3 regions of the Shigella sp. SIG6 genome follow, and region 3 is predicted to be linked to each of the others. Evidence: predicted binding sites of a transcription regulator. Region 3 holds the regulator's gene; each other region holds the start of a gene.

Evidence for each region. The regulator PurR, encoded in region 3, represses purine synthesis genes. The targets are predictions, from matches to a motif close to CANGCAAACGTTTGCNTG.
Region 1: the regulator PurR is predicted to act here: its motif matches at 5,060-5,077, upstream of gltS (sodium/glutamate symporter).
Region 2: the regulator PurR is predicted to act here: its motif matches at 3,481-3,498, upstream of cvpA (colicin V production protein).

Annotation. Positions count from the first base shown of each region.
Region 1 is NZ_JBQZXC010000011.1:10,936-17,667, reverse strand. Features, by position in the region: gene spoT (bifunctional GTP diphosphokinase/guanosine-3',5'-bis pyrophosphate 3'-pyrophosphohydrolase) at 1-827, shown strand, start outside; gene trmH (tRNA (guanosine(18)-2'-O)-methyltransferase TrmH) at 834-1,523, shown strand; gene recG (ATP-dependent DNA helicase RecG) at 1,529-3,610, shown strand; gene gltS (sodium/glutamate symporter) at 3,644-4,849, opposite strand; gene xanP (xanthine/proton symporter XanP) at 5,129-6,520, shown strand; gene ACUU1M_RS03405 (AsmA family protein) at 6,641-6,732, shown strand, end outside.
Region 2 is NZ_JBQZXC010000025.1:14,949-21,680, reverse strand. Features, by position in the region: gene ACUU1M_RS06705 (DedA family protein) at 1-235, shown strand, start outside; gene accD (acetyl-CoA carboxylase, carboxyltransferase subunit beta) at 391-1,305, shown strand; gene folC (bifunctional tetrahydrofolate synthase/dihydrofolate synthase) at 1,375-2,643, shown strand; gene dedD (cell division protein DedD) at 2,633-3,295, shown strand; gene cvpA (colicin V production protein) at 3,554-4,042, shown strand; gene purF (amidophosphoribosyltransferase) at 4,079-5,596, shown strand; gene ubiX (flavin prenyltransferase UbiX) at 5,691-6,260, shown strand; gene argT (lysine/arginine/ornithine ABC transporter substrate-binding protein ArgT) at 6,526-6,732, shown strand, end outside.
Region 3 is NZ_JBQZXC010000001.1:51,688-58,419, reverse strand. Features, by position in the region: gene ACUU1M_RS00295 (RNA-guided endonuclease InsQ/TnpB family protein) at 1-274, opposite strand, end outside; partial or broken gene tnpA (IS200/IS605 family transposase) at 282-707, shown strand; gene grxD (monothiol glutaredoxin 4) at 821-1,168, opposite strand; gene mepH (peptidoglycan DD-endopeptidase MepH) at 1,503-2,330, shown strand; gene sodB (superoxide dismutase [Fe]) at 2,458-3,039, shown strand; gene ACUU1M_RS00270 (MFS transporter) at 3,185-4,360, opposite strand; gene cydH (cytochrome bd-I accessory subunit CydH) at 4,526-4,615, opposite strand; gene purR (HTH-type transcriptional repressor PurR) at 4,914-5,939, shown strand; gene punR (DNA-binding transcriptional activator PunR) at 5,936-6,732, opposite strand, start outside.

The sequences.
Region 1 (6,732 bases), on a different contig from region 3:
GCCAACCTTACCCGCTGTCGCAGCCGCTTACCAGCGGTCAAACCGTTGAAATCATTACCGCACCGGGCGCTCGCCCGAATGCCGCGTGGCTGAACTTTGTCGTTAGCTCAAAAGCGCGCGCCAAAATTCGTCAGTTGCTGAAAAACCTCAAGCGTGATGATTCTGTAAGCCTAGGCCGTCGTCTGCTCAACCATGCTTTGGGTGGTAGCCGTAAGCTGAATGAAATCCCGCAGGAAAATATTCAGCGCGAGCTGGATCGCATGAAGCTGGCAACGCTTGACGATCTGCTGGCAGAAATCGGACTTGGTAACGCAATGAGCGTGGTGGTCGCGAAAAATCTGCAACATGGGGACGCCTCCATTCCACCGGCAACCCAAAGCCACGGACATCTGCCCATTAAAGGTGCCGATGGCGTGCTGATCACCTTTGCGAAATGCTGCCGCCCTATTCCTGGCGACCCGATTATCGCCCACGTCAGCCCCGGTAAAGGTCTGGTGATCCACCATGAATCCTGCCGTAATATCCGTGGCTACCAGAAAGAGCCAGAGAAGTTTATGGCTGTGGAATGGGATAAAGAGACGGCGCAGGAGTTCATCACCGAAATCAAGGTGGAGATGTTCAATCATCAGGGCGCGCTGGCAAACCTGACGGCGGCAATTAACACCACGACTTCGAATATTCAAAGTTTGAATACGGAAGAGAAAGATGGTCGCGTCTACAGCGCCTTTATTCGTCTGACCGCTCGTGACCGTGTGCATCTGGCGAATATCATGCGCAAAATCCGCGTGATGCCAGACGTGATTAAAGTCACCCGAAACCGAAATTAATGTTTTATGAACCCAACACGTTATGCACGCATCTGCGAAATGCTCGCCAGGCGGCAGCCTGATCTGACCGTCTGCATGGAGCAGGTCCACAAACCTCATAACGTTTCTGCGATTATTCGTACCGCAGATGCCGTTGGCGTACATGAAGTTCACGCCGTCTGGCCTGGTAGCCGCATGCGCACCATGGCTTCGGCAGCGGCGGGTAGTAACAGCTGGGTACAGGTGAAAACACACCGCACCATTGGCGATGCCGTCGCTCATCTCAAAGGCCAGGGCATGCAGATTCTGGCAACCCATCTTTCTGATAATGCTGTCGATTTCCGCGAAATTGATTACACTCGCCCGACCTGCATTTTGATGGGACAGGAGAAAACGGGCATCACGCAGGAAGCATTGGCCCTGGCGGATCAGGACATCATCATTCCGATGATCGGCATGGTGCAGTCGCTGAATGTTTCCGTTGCCTCAGCCCTCATTCTTTACGAAGCCCAGCGTCAGCGGCAAAATGCAGGCATGTACCTGCGTGAAAACAGCATGTTGCCGGAAGCAGAGCAACAACGCCTGTTGTTTGAAGGCGGCTATCCGGTGCTGGCGAAAGTCGCAAAACGCAAAGGCCTGCCTTATCCCCACGTCAATCAGCAAGGCGAGATCGAAGCTGATGCCGACTGGTGGGCTACTATGCAGGCTGCAGGGTAAGTGCCATGAAAGGTCGCCTGTTAGATGCTGTCCCACTCAGTTCCCTAACGGGCGTTGGCGCAGCACTTAGTAACAAACTGGCGAAAATCAACCTGCATACCGTGCAGGATCTACTCTTACACCTTCCCCTGCGCTACGAAGATCGCACCCATCTCTATCCCATCGGAGAACTACTGCCGGGCGTTTATGCCACGGTGGAAGGCGAAGTGCTGAACTGCAATATCTCCTTCGGCGGTCGGCGGATGATGACCTGCCAGATCAGCGACGGTTCCGGCATCCTCACCATGCGCTTTTTCAATTTCAGCGCGGCAATGAAAAATAGCCTGCCGACGGGCCGCCGTGTACTGGCTTATGGCGAAGCAAAGCGCGGTAAATATGGTGCGGAGATGATCCACCCGGAATACCGCGTGCAGGGCGATCTCAGCACGCTAGAATTACAGGAAACGCTCACGCCGGTTTATCCAACAACGGAAGGCGTAAAGCAGGCCACGCTGCGTAAATTAACCGACCAGGCGCTGGATCTGCTCGACACCTGCGCCATTGAAGAACTCCTGCCGCCGGAACTGTCACAAGGAATGATGACGCTACCGGAAGCGTTGCGCACTTTGCACCGCCCGCCACCGACGCTACAGCTTAGCGATCTGGAAACCGGGCAGCATCCGGCGCAACGTCGTCTGATTCTGGAAGAACTGCTGGCGCACAACCTCAGCATGTTAGCCTTACGTGCCGGAGCACAGCGTTTTCATGCCCAGCCGCTGAGCGCCAATGACACGCTGAAAAATAAACTCCTCGCCTCCTTACCGTTCAAGCCAACGGGCGCACAGGCACGCGTAGTGGCGGAGATCGAGCATGATATGGCGCTGGATGTGCCGATGATGCGCCTGGTACAGGGCGATGTAGGTTCCGGTAAAACGCTGGTCGCCGCCCTCGCCGCGCTGCGTGCGATTGCCCACGGCAAACAGGTGGCACTGATGGCACCAACCGAATTACTCGCCGAGCAGCACGCCAATAACTTCCGCAACTGGTTTGCACCGCTCGGTATCGAAGTGGGCTGGCTCGCCGGTAAGCAGAAAGGCAAAGCGCGACTGTCTCAGCAGGAAGCCATCGCCAGCGGTCAGGTGCAGATGATTGTCGGTACACACGCCATCTTCCAGGAACAGGTGCAGTTTAACGGCCTGGCGCTGGTGATTATCGACGAACAGCATCGTTTTGGCGTGCATCAGCGTCTGGCATTGTGGGAGAAAGGCCAGCAGCAGGGCTTCCATCCGCATCAGTTGATCATGACCGCCACGCCGATCCCCCGCACGCTGGCAATGACGGCGTATGCCGATCTCGATACCTCGGTGATAGATGAGCTGCCGCCAGGCCGCACGCCAGTGACTACGGTCACTATTCCTGATACCCGCCGTACCGACATCATTGACCGCGTGCGCCACGCCTGCATAACTGAAGGTCGTCAGGCGTACTGGGTTTGTACGTTGATTGAAGAGTCAGAGTTACTGGAAGCGCAGGCGGCGAAAGCTACCTGGGAAGAGTTGAAACTGGCGCTACCAGAATTGAATGTTGGCCTGGTACACGGGCGGATGAAACCAGCCGAGAAACAGGCGGTGATGGCGTCGTTTAAACAAGGTGAGCTACATCTGCTGGTTGCCACTACCGTTATTGAAGTCGGTGTTGATGTGCCTAACGCCAGCCTGATGATTATCGAAAACCCTGAGCGTCTGGGTCTGGCGCAGTTACACCAGCTGCGCGGGCGCGTAGGTCGTGGCGCGGTGGCTTCTCACTGCGTGCTGCTCTACAAAACGCCGCTTTCTAAAACGGCGCAAATTCGCCTGCAAGTGCTGCGCGACAGTAACGACGGTTTTGTGATTGCGCAAAAAGATCTGGAGATTCGCGGCCCTGGCGAATTGTTAGGCACACGTCAGACGGGTAATGCTGAATTTAAAGTGGCGGATTTACTGCGCGATCAGGCGATGATCCCGGAAGTTCAGCGCCTGGCGCGACATATTCACGAACGTTACCCACAACAGGCAAAAGCCTTGATAGAACGCTGGATGCCGGAGACAGAACGTTACTCGAATGCGTAAAAGGCGGCGGTGAGAAGACCGCCGCTTCATCGGTTAACCGGCAAAAATCGGCAACATTAAATACAGCTTAATCACCAGCGCATTGACGATATCGATAAAGAACGCACCGACCATCGGCACCACCAAAAACGCCATGTGCGACGGGCCAAAGCGTTCAGTGATCGCCTGCATGTTGGCGATTGCCGTTGGCGTTGCACCGAGGCCAAAACCACAGTGACCCGCAGCCAGCACTGCCGCATCGTAGTTTTTGCCCATCATGCGCCAGGTAACGAAGATGGCATACAACGCCATGAAGATAGTCTGTACCACCAGAATCGCCAGCATCGGCAGCGCCAGCGAAGCCAGCTCCCACAGTTTCAGCCCCATCAACGCCATCGCCAGGAACAACGACAAGCTTACGTTACCCAGCACGGATACCGCACGCTCAAAGACGCGGTAAAAGCCCATTATTGACAGACCGTTGCTCAGAATCACGCCAACAAACAGTACACAGACGAAGGTCGGCAGTTCAAAAGCAGTGCCAGCCAAAAGTTGCGCAACAATTTTCCCCACCGTCAGGCAGATAGCAATCAGCGCGATAGTTTCAATCAGCACCAACGAGGTGATCATGCGTCCCACATCCGGCTTTTCAAACGCCGTCGGGACTTCCTGGTCATCCGGAATACCGTTCGGCGTGGTGGAGTGTTTCACCAGATAGCGCGCCACCGGACCGCCAATCAAGCCGCCCAGCACCAGACCGAACGTTGCACAGGCCATCGCCACTTCCGTCGCATTGGTGAAGCCATAACGTTCAATGAACAATTTACTCCACGCAGCGCCCGTACCGTGACCGCCGGAAAGCGTAATAGAACCGGCCAACAGCCCCATCAGCGGATCAAGCCCTAACAGGCTAGCCATACCAATGCCAATGGCATTTTGCATCACCAACAGACCAACAACCACAATCAAGAAGATGCCAACCACACGCCCACCGGCACGCAAACTGGCAATGTTGGCGTTCAGGCCAATGGTGGCGAAGAAAGCCAGCATTAACGGATCGCGCAGGGACATATCAAAGTTGACTTCCCAGCCCATGCTTTTTTTCAGTACTAGTAGCGCCAGCGCCACCAACAAACCACCCGCAACAGGTTCCGGTATGGTGTATTTCTTCAAAAAGGAGACGGAATGGACCAACTTACGCCCGAGCAGCAACGTCAGCGTTGCGGCAACAAGCGTTGCTAAAGTATCGAGATGAAACATAGTTACTCCTTTGTATCCGCATCACTCTTTCATACTCGTCATACTTCATCGCGCAGTGGCAACTTCATGAACTATGACGGGTATCGAGTTATGCTTTCCTGGGTCAAATTCTCAGCTGTTAATGAACAAATGGCATGGATTTTAAGCAGAAAAATACCAAAAGTTATATAAAAAAGTGCATTTATCTCATTTAAATATTTAGATGAGGATGTGGCAAACGTTTGCTTTTCTCTTTCGGTCAGCTAAAATGCCCGCTTTGCTACCACGGGATTGTTTTCGATGTCTGTTTCCACCCTCGAGTCAGAAAATGCGCAACCGGTTGCGCAGACTCAAAACAGCGAACTGATTTACCGTCTTGAAGATCGTCCGCCGCTTCCTCAAACCCTGTTTGCCGCCTGTCAGCATCTGCTGGCGATGTTCGTTGCGGTGATCACGCCAGCGCTATTAATCTGCCAGGCGCTGGGTTTACCGGCACAAGACACGCAACACATTATTAGTATGTCGCTGTTTGCCTCCGGTGTGGCATCGATTATTCAAATTAAGGCCTGGGGTCCGGTTGGCTCCGGGCTGTTGTCTATTCAGGGCACCAGCTTCAACTTTGTTGCCCCGCTGATTATGGGCGGTACCGCGCTGAAAACCGGTGGTGCTGATGTTCCTACCATGATGGCGGCTTTGTTCGGCACGTTGATGCTGGCAAGTTGCACCGAGATGGTGATCTCCCGCGTTCTGCATCTGGCGCGCCGCATTATTACGCCGCTGGTTTCTGGCGTTGTGGTGATGATTATCGGCCTGTCGCTAATTCAGGTGGGGCTGACCTCCATTGGCGGCGGTTACGCAGCCATGAGCGATAACACCTTCGGCGCACCGAAAAATCTGCTGCTGGCAGGCGTGGTTTTAGCCTTAATTATCCTGCTTAACCGTCAACGTAACCCTTACTTACGCGTGGCCTCACTGGTAATTGCGATGGCGGCCGGATATGCGCTGGCGTGGTTTATGGGCATGTTGCCAGAAAGCAACGAACCGATGACGCAAGAACTGATTATGGTGCCAACGCCGCTCTATTACGGTCTTGGCATTGAATGGAGTCTGCTGCTGCCGCTGATGCTGGTCTTTATGATCACTTCGCTGGAAACCATTGGCGATATCACGGCGACCTCTGACGTTTCCGAACAGCCAGTGTCCGGTCCGCTGTACATGAAACGCCTGAAAGGCGGCGTGCTGGCAAACGGCCTGAACTCGTTTGTTTCGGCGGTGTTTAACACCTTCCCGAACTCCTGCTTCGGGCAAAACAACGGAGTGATCCAGTTGACTGGTGTTGCCAGCCGCTATGTCGGTTTTGTCGTCGCGCTGATGTTGATCGTGCTGGGTCTGTTCCCGGCAGTGAGCGGTTTTGTACAACACATTCCAGAACCGGTTCTGGGCGGCGCAACGCTTGTAATGTTTGGCACCATCGCCGCCTCCGGTGTGCGTATCGTTTCTTGTGAGCCGCTGAACCGTCGGGCGATTCTGATTATCGCGCTGTCGCTGGCGGTTGGTCTGGGCGTGTCTCAGCAGCCGCTGATTTTGCAGTTTGCCCCTGAATGGCTGAAAAACCTGCTCTCCTCCGGGATCGCCGCGGGCGGTATTACTGCCATCGTGCTGAATCTGATTTTCCCACCAGAAAAACAGTAATTCACTGGCGGCGGTAAGATAATTACCGCCGCAGTCTCACCTCTTTCACCATTCCCGCCTTGAGGATTGCGCGTAAATCGTGCATAACTCCCTTATGTGCATTTCACGGGATGGAAGACCATGAAATTTATTGGGAAGCTGCTTCTCTACATTCTCATCGCTCTGTTAGTGGTGATCGCTGGCCTCTATTTTCTTCTGCAAACCCGCTGGGG
Region 2 (6,732 bases), on a different contig from region 3:
CCCGTTTGTTGCGGGAATGGGCCACATGTCGTACCGTCATTTCGCTGCTTATAACGTGATCGGCGCACTGTTGTGGGTACTGCTTTTTACCTACGCAGGCTATTTCTTCGGTACAATCCCGATGGTTCAGGATAACCTTAAGCTGCTGATCGTCGGGATTATTGTGGTTTCTATTTTGCCGGGCGTCATCGAAATAATCCGTCACAAACGCGCTGCGGCACGCGCCGCAAAATAAAAAGTAACTCCGCGGTTCGACCACTTTTTTATCCAAAGTTTCGGGCTGTTATGTTTTAATGTGCAACATTCATGGTCTGTTGGGGGCAAAAATGGCATTATGCGTCCCCAAAGATAAAACTGGCATCGAACCAGGTTCAGACAGAAAGGTCCCTAATGAGCTGGATTGAACGAATTAAAAGCAACATTACTCCCACCCGCAAGGCGAGCATTCCTGAAGGGGTGTGGACTAAGTGTGATAGCTGCGGTCAGGTTTTATACCGCGCTGAGCTGGAACGTAATCTTGAGGTCTGTCCGAAGTGTGACCATCACATGCGTATGACAGCGCGTAATCGCCTGCATAGCCTGTTAGATGAAGGAAGCCTTGTGGAGCTGGGTAGCGAGCTTGAGCCGAAAGATGAGCTGAAGTTTCGTGACTCCAAGAAGTATAAAGACCGTCTGGCATCTGCGCAGAAAGAAACCGGCGAAAAAGATGCGCTGGTGGTGATGAAAGGCACTCTGTATGGAATGCCGGTTGTCGCTGCGGCATTCGAGTTCGCCTTTATGGGCGGTTCAATGGGGTCTGTTGTGGGTGCACGTTTCGTGCGTGCCGTTGAGCAGGCGCAGGAAGATAACTGCCCGCTGATCTGCTTCTCCGCCTCTGGTGGCGCACGTATGCAGGAAGCACTGATGTCGCTGATGCAGATGGCGAAAACCTCTGCGGCACTGGCAAAAATGCAGGAGCGCGGCTTGCCGTACATCTCCGTGCTGACCGACCCGACGATGGGCGGTGTTTCTGCAAGTTTCGCCATGCTGGGCGATCTCAACATCGCTGAACCTAAAGCGTTAATCGGCTTTGCCGGTCCGCGTGTTATCGAACAGACCGTTCGCGAAAAACTGCCGCCTAGATTCCAGCGCAGTGAATTCCTGATCGAGAAAGGCGCGATCGACATGATCGTCCGTCGTCCGGAAATGCGCCTGAAACTGGCGAGCATTCTGGCGAAGTTGATGAATCTGCCAGCGCCGAATCCTGAAGCGCCGCGTGAAGGCGTAGTGGTACCCCCGGTACCGGATCAGGAACCTGAGGCCTGATAACTGATAAGGGCAGGGCCACTGGCTCTGCCCTTTTGCTATTCTCACCGTAACGAATCAGCGGATACCATGATTATCAAACGCACTCCTCAAGCCGCGTCGCCTCTGGCTTCGTGGCTTTCTTATCTGGAAAACCTGCACAGTAAAACTATCGATCTCGGCCTTGAGCGCGTGAGCCAGGTCGCGGCGCGTCTTGGCGTCCTGAAACCAGCGCCATTTGTGTTTACCGTTGCGGGTACGAATGGCAAAGGCACCACCTGCCGTACGCTGGAGTCGATTCTGATGGCGGCAGGGTACAAAGTGGGCGTCTACAGTTCGCCTCATCTGGTGCGTTATACCGAGCGCGTACGTGTGCAGGGCCAGGAATTGCCGGAATCGGCCCACACCGCCTCTTTTGCGGAGATTGAATCGGCACGCGGTGATATTTCCCTGACCTATTTCGAGTACGGTACGCTGTCGGCGTTGTGGCTGTTCAAGCAGGCACAACTTGACGTGGTGATTCTGGAAGTAGGGCTGGGCGGTCGTCTGGACGCAACCAATATTGTCGATGCCGATGTCGCGGTAGTAACCAGTATTGCGCTGGATCATACCGACTGGCTGGGTCCAGATCGCGAAAGTATTGGTCGCGAGAAAGCAGGCATCTTCCGCAGCGAAAAACCGGCAATTGTCGGTGAGCCGGAAATGCCTTCTACCATTGCTGATGTGGCGCAGGAAAAAGGTGCACTGTTACAACGTCGGGGCGTTGAGTGGAACTATTCCGTCACCGATCATGACTGGGCGTTTAGCGATGCTCACGGCACGCTGGAAAATCTGCCGTTGCCGCTTGTCCCGCAACCGAATGCCGCAACGGCGCTGGCGGCACTGCGTGCCAGCGGGCTGGAAGTCAGTGAAAATGCCATTCGCGACGGGATTGCCAGCGCAATTTTGCCGGGACGTTTCCAGATTGTGAGCGAGTCGCCACGCGTTATTTTTGATGTCGCGCATAATCCACATGCGGCGGAATATCTCACCGGGCGTATGAAAGCGCTACCGAAAAACGGGCGCGTGCTGGCGGTTATCGGTATGCTACATGATAAAGATATTGCCGGAACTCTGGCCTGGTTGAAAAGCGTGGTTGATGACTGGTATTGTGCGCCACTGGAAGGGCCGCGCGGTGCCACGGCAGAACAACTGCTTGAGCATTTGGGTAACGGCAAATCATTTGATAGCGTTGCGCAGGCATGGGATGCCGCAATGGCGGACGCTAAAGCGGAAGACACCGTGCTGGTGTGTGGTTCTTTCCACACGGTCGCACATGTCATGGAAGTGATTGACGCGAGGAGAAGCGGTGGCAAGTAAGTTTCAGAATCGGTTAGTGGGCACGATCGTGCTGGTGGCGCTGGGGGTGATTGTACTTCCAGGGCTGCTGGACGGGCAGAAAAAACATTATCAGGATGAGTTCGCGGCTATCCCGCTGGTGCCGAAAGCGGGCGATCGTGATGAGCCTGATATGATGCCAGCCGCCACCCAGGCGTTGCCGACGCAGCCGCCGGAAGGCGCAGCGGAAGAGGTGCGGGCAGGTGATGCCGCAGCACCGTCGCTCGATCCGGCCACTATTGCAGCCAATAACACCGAGTTTGAACCGGAACCTGCACCGGTCGCCCCACCGAAGCCGAAACCGGTGGAGCCGCCTAAACCAAAGGTTGAAGCACCACCTGCGCCGAAGCCAGAACCGAAGCCGGTCGTGGAAGAAAAAGCAGCGCCAACGGGTAAAGCCTATGTTGTGCAACTGGGTGCGCTGAAAAATGCCGATAAAGTGAATGAGATTGTCGGTAAGCTGCGCGGTGCCGGTTATCGGGTTTATACGTCGCCATCCACGCCAGTGCAGGGTAAAATTACCCGTATTCTGGTTGGGCCGGATGCCTCGAAAGATAAGCTGAAAGGTTCGCTGGGTGAGTTGAAGCAACTTTCTGGCTTAAGTGGCGTGGTAATGGGCTATACGCCGAATTAATACAGTCTTGCCTGATGCGACGCTGGCGCGTCTTATCAGGCTTGGGCAGTGTTAGAACCGTAGGTCGGATAAGGCGTTTACGCCGCATCCGACACGCATTGCACGATGCCGCAAAGGCATAAAAAGTCGATGGCGTTGAATATTTTTTCAGCGCCATTTTTATTGATGCGCGGGAAGGAAATCCCTACGCAAACGTTTTCTTTTTCTGTTAGAATGCGCCCCGAACAGGATGACAGGGCGTAAAATCGTGGGACACATATGGTCTGGATTGATTACGCCATAATCGCGGTGATTGCTTTTTCCTCTCTGGTTAGCCTGATCCGCGGCTTTGTTCGTGAAGCGTTATCGCTGGTGACATGGGGTTGTGCTTTCTTTGTTGCCAGTCATTACTACACTTACCTGTCAGTCTGGTTTACGGGCTTTGAAGACGAACTGGTTCGAAATGGGATTGCCATCGCGGTACTGTTTATCGCTACCCTGATCGTTGGTGCTATCGTGAACTTCGTGATAGGCCAGTTGGTGGAGAAAACGGGGTTGTCAGGCACCGATCGGGTGCTGGGCGTCTGTTTCGGTGCGTTGCGCGGTGTGTTGATTGTTGCCGCCATTCTCTTCTTTCTCGACTCCTTTACCGGGGTGTCGAAAAGTGAAGACTGGAGCAAATCACAGCTGATCCCGCAATTCAGTTTTATCATCAGATGGTTTTTTGATTATCTGCAAAGCTCGTCAAGTTTCTTGCCCAGAGCGTAAGTGCTCTGAGATGTGGCTTAACGAGGAAAAAGACGTATGTGCGGTATTGTCGGTATCGCCGGTGTTATGCCGGTTAACCAGTCGATTTATGATGCCTTAACGGTGCTTCAGCATCGCGGTCAGGATGCCGCCGGCATCATCACCATAGATGCCAATAACTGCTTCCGTTTGCGTAAAGCGAACGGGCTGGTGAGCGATGTATTTGAAGCTCGCCATATGCAGCGTTTGCAGGGCAATATGGGCATTGGTCATGTGCGTTACCCTACGGCTGGCAGCTCCAGCGCCTCTGAAGCGCAGCCGTTTTACGTTAACTCCCCGTATGGCATTACGCTTGCCCACAACGGCAATCTGACCAACGCTCACGAGTTGCGTAAAAAACTGTTTGAAGAAAAACGCCGCCACATCAACACCACTTCCGACTCGGAAATTCTGCTTAATATCTTCGCCAGCGAGCTGGACAACTTCCGCCACTACCCGCTGGAAGCCGACAATATTTTCGCTGCCATTGCTGCCACAAACCGCTTAATCCGCGGCGCGTATGCCTGTGTGGCGATGATTATCGGCCACGGTATGGTTGCTTTCCGCGATCCAAACGGGATTCGTCCGCTGGTACTGGGAAAACGTGATATTGACGAGAACCGTACAGAATATATGGTCGCTTCCGAAAGCGTAGCGCTCGATACGCTGGGCTTTGATTTCCTGCGTGACGTCGCGCCGGGCGAAGCGATTTACATCACTGAAGAAGGGCAGTTGTTTACCCGTCAATGTGCTGACAATCCGGTCAGCAATCCGTGCCTGTTTGAGTATGTATACTTTGCCCGCCCGGACTCGTTTATCGACAAAATTTCCGTTTACAGCGCGCGTGTGAATATGGGCACTAAACTGGGCGAGAAAATTGCCCGCGAATGGGAAGATCTGGATATCGACGTGGTGATCCCGATCCCAGAAACCTCGTGTGATATCGCGCTGGAAATTGCTCGTATTCTGGGCAAACCGTACCGCCAGGGCTTCGTTAAAAACCGCTATGTTGGCCGCACCTTTATCATGCCGGGCCAGCAGCTGCGTCGTAAGTCCGTGCGCCGTAAACTGAATGCCAACCGCGCCGAGTTCCGCGATAAAAACGTCCTGCTGGTCGACGACTCCATCGTCCGTGGCACCACTTCTGAGCAGATTATCGAGATGGCACGCGAAGCCGGAGCGAAGAAAGTGTACCTCGCTTCTGCGGCACCGGAAATTCGCTTCCCGAACGTTTATGGTATTGATATGCCGAGCGCCATGGAACTGATCGCTCACGGTCGCGAAGTTGATGAAATTCGCCAGATCATCGGTGCTGACGGGTTGATTTTCCAGGATCTGAACGATCTGATCGACGCCGTTCGCGCTGAAAATCCGGATATCCAGCAGTTTGAATGCTCGGTGTTCAACGGCGTCTACGTCACCAAAGATGTTGATCAGGGCTACCTCGATTTCCTCGATACGTTACGTAATGATGACGCCAAAGCAGTGCAACGTCAGAACGAAGTGGAAAATCTCGAAATGCATAACGAAGGATGATGCCTTCGCTGAGGGTGCCGGTCTGGCACCCTGACTTGCAACTCCCGCCGAAATACTGCAAAGTCTGCCTGCAAGTCTGACAGGGCAACTATTTATGAAACGACTCATTGTAGGCATCAGCGGTGCCAGCGGCGCGATTTATGGCGTGCGCTTATTACAGGTTCTGCGCGATGTCACAGATATAGAAACGCATCTGGTGATGAGCCAGGCGGCGCGCCAGACCTTATCCCTCGAAACGGATTTTTCCCTGCGCGAAGTGCAGGCATTAGCTGATGTCACGCTCGATGCGCGCGATATTTCCGCCAGCATCTCTTCCGGTTCTTTCCAGACGCTGGGGATGGTGATTTTACCCTGTTCAATCAAAACCCTTTCCGGCATTGTCCATAGCTATACTGATGGCTTACTGACCCGTGCGGCAGATGTGGTGCTGAAAGAGCGTCGCCCGTTGGTGCTCTGCGTGCGTGAAACACCATTGCACTTAGGCCATCTGCGTTTAATGACTCAGGCGGCAGAAATCGGTGCGGTGATTATGCCTCCCGTTCCGGCGTTTTATCATCGCCCGCAATCCCTTGATGATGTGATAAATCAGACGGTTAATCGTGTTCTTGACCAGTTTGCAATAACCCTTCCTGAAGATCTCTTTGCCCGCTGGCAGGGCGCATAACTCCGCTGTTGCCCTGTTTCAGGGCAATTTTGCAACCGCGATCAAATCCTCGACATTTTGTTTCTGCCATTCAATCGAAACGCTGCGATTCAACCGCTATACCTGCTATCTTCAACTTCAGGACAATAATGCAACGTCTTATTAACATATTTAACGTTGAATGTTACTGTTGTCGTCAAGATGGCATAAGACCTGCATGAAAGAGCCTGCAAACACACAACACAATACACAACATAAAAAAGCCATTTTCACTTGAGGGTTATGTATGAAGAAGTCGATTCTCGCTCTGTCTTTATTAGTCGGTCTCTCCGCAGCGGCTTCCAGCTATGCGGCGCTACCGGAGACGGTACGTATCGGAACCGATACCACCTATGCGCCGTTCTCGTCGAAAGATGCTAAAGGTGATTTTGTTGGCTTTGATATCGATCTCGGTAACGAGATGTGCAAACGGATGCAGGTGAAATGTACCTGG
Region 3 (6,732 bases):
TTTTGTAAGCCCGCTCAAGGTCTTTCAGTGACTGTTGCAATGGCTGTGAGGGCGAATCTTTAAGCCATTGCGTTTCAGTGGCGTTTTTCCACTCAACCAGCCAGGAAGCCATTTTCCCGTAAGGGATGTATTTATTACCGGCCTCATGATTCTCATTCTGAAGCGCCAGAGCACGATTGAAAACGAAACGACATGCGCCTGCGAAGCGCCTCATTTCACGCTCCTGTTGACCACCGGGTCTTAACTGGAATTTAAATGCCTGTAATCGTTTCACAGGTCAAATGATACTTTGGTCTGTGAAAAAAGAAACCGATATCCGGCGTGGAAGGCATTGTGTTTTCCTGATGCATGTTCACCTGGTCTTTGTCACCAAATACCGACGCCAGATTTTTGACCATGACACGACAGAAAAACTACGCACTTACTTTTCAAATGTATGTGCTGATTTTGCAGCTGAACTGGTTGAAATGGATGGCGAACCAGATCACGTCCATTTGTTAATTAACTATCCTCCCAAACTGGCGATATCCAGTCTGGTAAACAGCCTCAAAGGCATATCGAATAGGTTACTGCGACGAGATCGACCAGATATTGCAGTCAGGTATTACTACAAAGGCGTTTTGTGGAGTCCTGGCTATTTTGCCAGTAGCTGCGAAGGTGCGCCAATATCCGTCATCCGCCAATACATTGAACAACAGCAAACACCTGGTCAGGTGGAAAACCGCGCCTTATATCCCCGCCCTGAAGGACGAGGTTTTACGGCGCACCGGATAAAGGACTGACGGATGCCCGTTCGCATCCGTCAGTATTGCAGGACGGATTATTCCGCGTCCGGCTCTTCAGACTTGTATTTAGCGGCAGTTTCTTTGATCAGCTGCTGCAGTTCGCCACGCTGATACATTTCGATCACGATATCACAACCGCCGACCAGCTCGCCGTCAACCCACAGTTGCGGGAAGGTCGGCCAGTTAGCATATTTCGGCAGTTCCGCACGAATGTCCGGATTCTGCAGAATATCAACATAGGCAAAACGTTCGCCACATGCGGCAAGCGCCTGGACTGCCTGGGCAGAGAAACCGCAGCTCGGCAGTTTCGGTGAACCTTTCATGTACAGCAGGATCGGGTTTTCAGCAATCTGGCGTTGGATTTTTTCGATAGTGGTGCTCATTGTCTTGCTTCCTCAAACTTCTTTACGGCAGTAATCTGACATTGTAGCGGGTCAGTGCGGCATCGGAAAATAACATTTTCATCACGCTTTTGCTATTTTATCACTTTGCTCTATTTGTTGCATTTCAAATATTCGTTTCTTCTCTGATGCGCGGCAAACTGGCGTATTTATAACCATTTTTAGCTTTCACTGCTGCATTTTTTTGCGCTCGCCAACGAAACGTATTTTTTAACAATAAAAGCTATTAACTTTCTCTTCTTCTATGCATTAGAATCATCAAGTTTTGTAAATCAGACGCAGGCATGATAGACCTGCCTTAACAGAGGGACGCTCAGTGGCGCGGATAAACCGTATTTCGATCACGCTCTGTGCTTTACTTTTTACCACCCTGCCTTTAACGCCTATGGCCCATGCTTCAAAGCAAGCCAGGGAGAGTTCTGCTACCACTCATATCACCAAAAAAGCAGATAAAAAGAAAAGCACGGCAACCACCAAAAAGACCCAGAAAGCCAGCCAGAAAACAGCGAAAAAAGCCGCCAGTAAAAGTACGACCAAAAGCAAAACCGCTTCTTCCGTTAAAAAATCTTCCATTACCGCTTCTAAAAACGCCAAAACTCGCAGCAAACACGCCGTCAATAAAACGGCCTCAGCCAGCTTTACCGAAAAGTGTACCAAACGTAAGGGCTATAAATCGCATTGTGTGAAAGTCAAAAATGCCGCGTCAGGAACCCTTGTCGACGCGCACAAAGCGAAGGTGCAAAAAGCCACGAAAGTGGCAATGAATAAACTGATGCAGCAAATTGGTAAGCCATATCGTTGGGGCGGCAGCTCACCGCGTACCGGTTTTGATTGCAGCGGCCTGGTTTATTACGCTTATAAAGATTTGGTGAAAATTCGTATTCCGCGTACGGCGAATGAAATGTATCACCTGCGTGATGCAGGACCTATCGAACGTAGTGAGCTGAAAAACGGCGACCTGGTCTTTTTCCGTACTCAGGGACGCGGTACAGCCGATCATGTCGGCGTGTATGTCGGCAACGGCAAATTTATTCAGTCACCGCGCACAGGTCAGGAAATTCAAATCACTTCTCTCAGTGAAGACTACTGGCAGCGCCACTATGTTGGCGCTCGTCGGGTAATGACCCCAAAAACACTTCGCTAAAACTTTACCCTGTTGTTACGGCAACAGGGTAAGTTCATCTTTTGTCTCACCTTTTAATTTGCTACCCTATCCATACGCACAATAAGGCTATTGTACGTATGCAAATTAATAATAAAGGAGAGTAGCAATGTCATTCGAATTACCTGCACTACCATATGCTAAAGATGCTCTGGCACCGCACATTTCTGCGGAAACTATCGAGTATCACTACGGCAAGCATCATCAGACTTATGTCACTAACCTGAACAACCTGATTAAAGGTACCGCGTTTGAAGGTAAATCACTGGAAGAGATTATTCGCAGCTCTGAAGGTGGCGTATTCAACAACGCAGCTCAGGTCTGGAACCATACTTTCTACTGGAACTGCCTGGCACCGAACGCCGGTGGCGAACCGACTGGAAAAGTCGCTGAAGCTATCGCCGCATCTTTTGGCAGCTTTGCCGATTTCAAAGCGCAGTTTACTGATGCAGCGATCAAAAACTTTGGTTCTGGCTGGACCTGGCTGGTGAAAAACAGCGATGGCAAACTGGCTATCGTTTCAACCTCTAACGCGGGTACTCCGCTGACCACCGATGCGACTCCGCTGCTGACCGTTGATGTCTGGGAACACGCTTATTACATCGACTATCGCAATGCACGTCCTGGCTATCTGGAGCACTTCTGGGCGCTGGTGAACTGGGAATTCGTAGCGAAAAATCTCGCTGCATAATAACTGATGGCAAATGCAGCATTGCCTGATGCGCTTCGCTTACCATGCCAACGCGGATGAGGCGTTAACAGCGCATGCGGCAAGATAAATCGCACGTTGTCAGCAACTGTAACGCAGAAGGTTATCCTTCTGCGTTTTTGTTTAATTAGCTGTTAGCAACGCAAACTGTTTCAGGTTGTTTTCTGGCTGACATAAACACCAGCAATAATGCCAGTCCCGCGACAATCGCCCCCGTCACCGGCACAAAGCTGTATCCCAGCCCAGCGGAAATTACCGCACCACCAGCAGCTGCTCCCAGCGCATTTCCAAGATTAAAGGCACCAATATTGACTGATGAAGACAGACCTGGCGCTTCACTGGCGACATGCATCACGCGCATCTGTAACGGAGGTACAACCGCAAAGGTTGCTGCGCCCCACACCACCATGCTAATAGCTGCGCCGAACTCATTGCGGGCCAGGAACGGGATTGCCAGCATAATCACCATCAGCAGCAACAAAAAGCCTTTCAACGTGCCGTTAACTGAACGATCTGCCAGTTTGCCGCCGAGATAGTTACCGATAGAGAATCCGACACCAATCAGCACCAGCATTGCCGTGACGAACACCGGTGTTGCGTGGGTAATACTTTGCAGTACCGGAGAGATATAGGTGTAGAGGGTAAACATTGCACCAGCTCCCAGTACCGTCGTCAGCAATGCAGACAGCACCTGCGGACGCATTAATACCGCCAGCTCTTTTTTCACTTCAGGTCGTGCCCCTGTACCACCTTTAGGTAATGAGAAGAACAGACTTACCATTGAAATCACTCTCAGCCCCGCCGTTGCCAGAAATGACATCCGCCAGCCGATGGTTTCACCCAACCAGGTCGCCGCCGGCACGCCACCGATATTTGCCAGGGTTAACCCCATAAACATAGTGGCAACTGCGCTGGCCTGTTTATGTTTTGGCACCACGCTTGCGGCCACGACTGAACCCAAACCAAAAAATGCTCCGTGATTCAGGCTGGTCAAAATACGTGAAAGCATCAGGGTCATATAATCCGGCGCGATGGCGGAAAGAACGTTGCCTAGCGTGAAAATTGCCATCAGGAAAATCAACGCACTGCGGCGGGCACGATGAGAAAGTAGAAGCGTCATCAGCGGCGCGCCCACCATTACGCCAACTGCATAGGCACTGATTAACATTCCGGCAGCGGGAATCGAGACATCCACACCGCGCGCAATGACGGGCAACAAGCCCATTGGCGAGAACTCCGTTGTCCCGATACCAAACGCGCCAATCGCCAGCGCCAGCGCCAGCAACGGATAGTTAATTTTCATGCCTTATCTCCACCTCTTCGCGTCATTACGCGATATTAATTAAAGTGGCGAAAGCATGACAGCAATCACAAAAAAATGAAAATAACAAAAAGAGAAAACACTTTTGCCATTTTGCTAACAAACAGGAAGGAGATGCGAGGGAGAACGCGCTCCCTCGAGAGGAAATCAGTGCAGCGCGGCAGTCAAACCCACGGCTACGATCAAACCGAGGACGATAATCGTTGTTACCAGTGAAAATTTAAGGTCGGTGCTCATCAAGTTTTCTCCTTTTTTATTACCACACAAAAAGTGATATTACGCATTTTTACACACTGTGATGAAAAAATCTCCCGTCATTTATAATGATAAGTGTTTTTACCACTTCCCCTTTTCGTCAAGATCGGCCAAAATTCCACGCTTACACTATTTGCGTACTGGCCATTGACCCCTTCCTGACGCTCCGTGTCGTTTTTCCGGCGTACCGCAACACTTTTGTTGTGCGTAAGGTGTGTAAAGGCAAACGTTTACCTTGCGATTTTGCAGGAGCTGAAGTTAGGGTCTGGAGTGAAATGGAATGGCAACAATAAAAGATGTAGCGAAACGAGCAAACGTTTCCACTACAACTGTGTCACACGTGATCAACAAAACACGTTTCGTCGCTGAAGAAACGCGCAACGCCGTGTGGGCAGCGATTAAAGAATTACACTACTCCCCTAGCGCGGTGGCGCGTAGCCTGAAGGTTAACCACACCAAGTCTATCGGTTTGCTGGCGACCAGCAGCGAAGCGGCCTATTTTGCCGAGATCATTGAAGCAGTTGAAAAAAATTGCTTCCAGAAAGGTTACACCCTGATTCTGGGTAATGCGTGGAACAATCTTGAGAAACAGCGGGCTTATCTGTCGATGATGGCGCAAAAACGCGTCGATGGTCTGCTGGTGATGTGTTCTGAGTACCCAGAGCCGTTGCTGGCGATGCTGGAAGAGTATCGCCATATCCCAATGGTGGTGATGGACTGGGGTGAAGCAAAAGCTGACTTCACCGATGCGGTCATTGATAACGCGTTCGAAGGCGGCTACATGGCCGGGCGTTATCTGATTGAACGCGGTCACCGCGAAATCGGCGTCATCCCCGGCCCGCTGGAACGTAACACCGGCGCAGGCCGCCTTGCCGGTTTTATGAAGGCGATGGAAGAAGCGATGATCAAGGTGCCGGAAAGCTGGATTGTGCAGGGTGACTTTGAACCTGAATCCGGTTATCGCGCCATGCAGCAAATCCTGTCGCAGCCGCATCGCCCTACTGCCGTCTTCTGTGGTGGCGATATCATGGCAATGGGCGCACTTTGTGCTGCTGATGAAATGGGCCTGCGCGTCCCGCAGGATGTTTCGCTGATCGGTTATGATAACGTGCGCAACGCGCGCTATTTTACGCCGGCGCTGACCACGATCCATCAGCCAAAAGATTCGCTGGGTGAAACAGCGTTCAACATGCTGTTGGATCGTATCGTCAACAAACGTGAAGAACCGCAGTCCATTGAAGTGCATCCGCGTTTGATTGAACGCCGCTCCGTGGCTGACGGCCCGTTCCGCGACTATCGTCGTTAATCACCCGTTGCGGGAGTCTCTTCCGGCTCCCGCAGCCACTCCTTATTCAGCGTCTCACTATCGCCGAGATACTCAAGCAGCCAGGTTAACGCAGGCGACATATCATTTTGCTGCCATGTCAGACAACATGCCGAATCCGGGAAGGGGTTTTCCAGTTCAAGTGCTACCCACTTCCCCTCATTAAGCCACGGTTTGGCGAAATGTGTTGGCACCATCCCTATGCATAATCCTGCCGAGATACAGGTTGCCGATGATTCCCAGTCAGGTACGACAAGTCTTTTTTGGTTATCCAGCAACCAGGTAATACGTTTAGGTAGCGTTCGCGAGGTGTCTTCGCGCACCAACGACGGCCAGTTGCGCAACGTATCATCACTGAACGGGCCATCCATCAACGCCAGCGGGTGGTGACTGGCAACAACGCAACTCCAGCTTAGCATCCCCATATCCCGGAAGGCATAACGACCGCCTACCGGAATCGCGCGTGTTGCGCCAATTGCCAGTTCCACGCGCCCGTCGGAAAGCGCATCCCAGACACCGTTGAACACTTCCTGAAAGACAAGAAGTTCGACATCATCAAAATGGCGATAAAAATCAACGATCATCTGCCGTGTACGTTCTGGCCTGACAATATTATCCACTGCGATAGCTAACTGACCGCGCCAGCCGTTCGCTATCTGCTGACATTGCTGGCGGGTGATCTGCATTTTTTTGACAACAGAGCGCCCTTCTTTGAGAAACCACGCTCCAGCAGCGGTCAGCTCCACATCACGGTGCCGTCGCTCAAAGAGCGGTA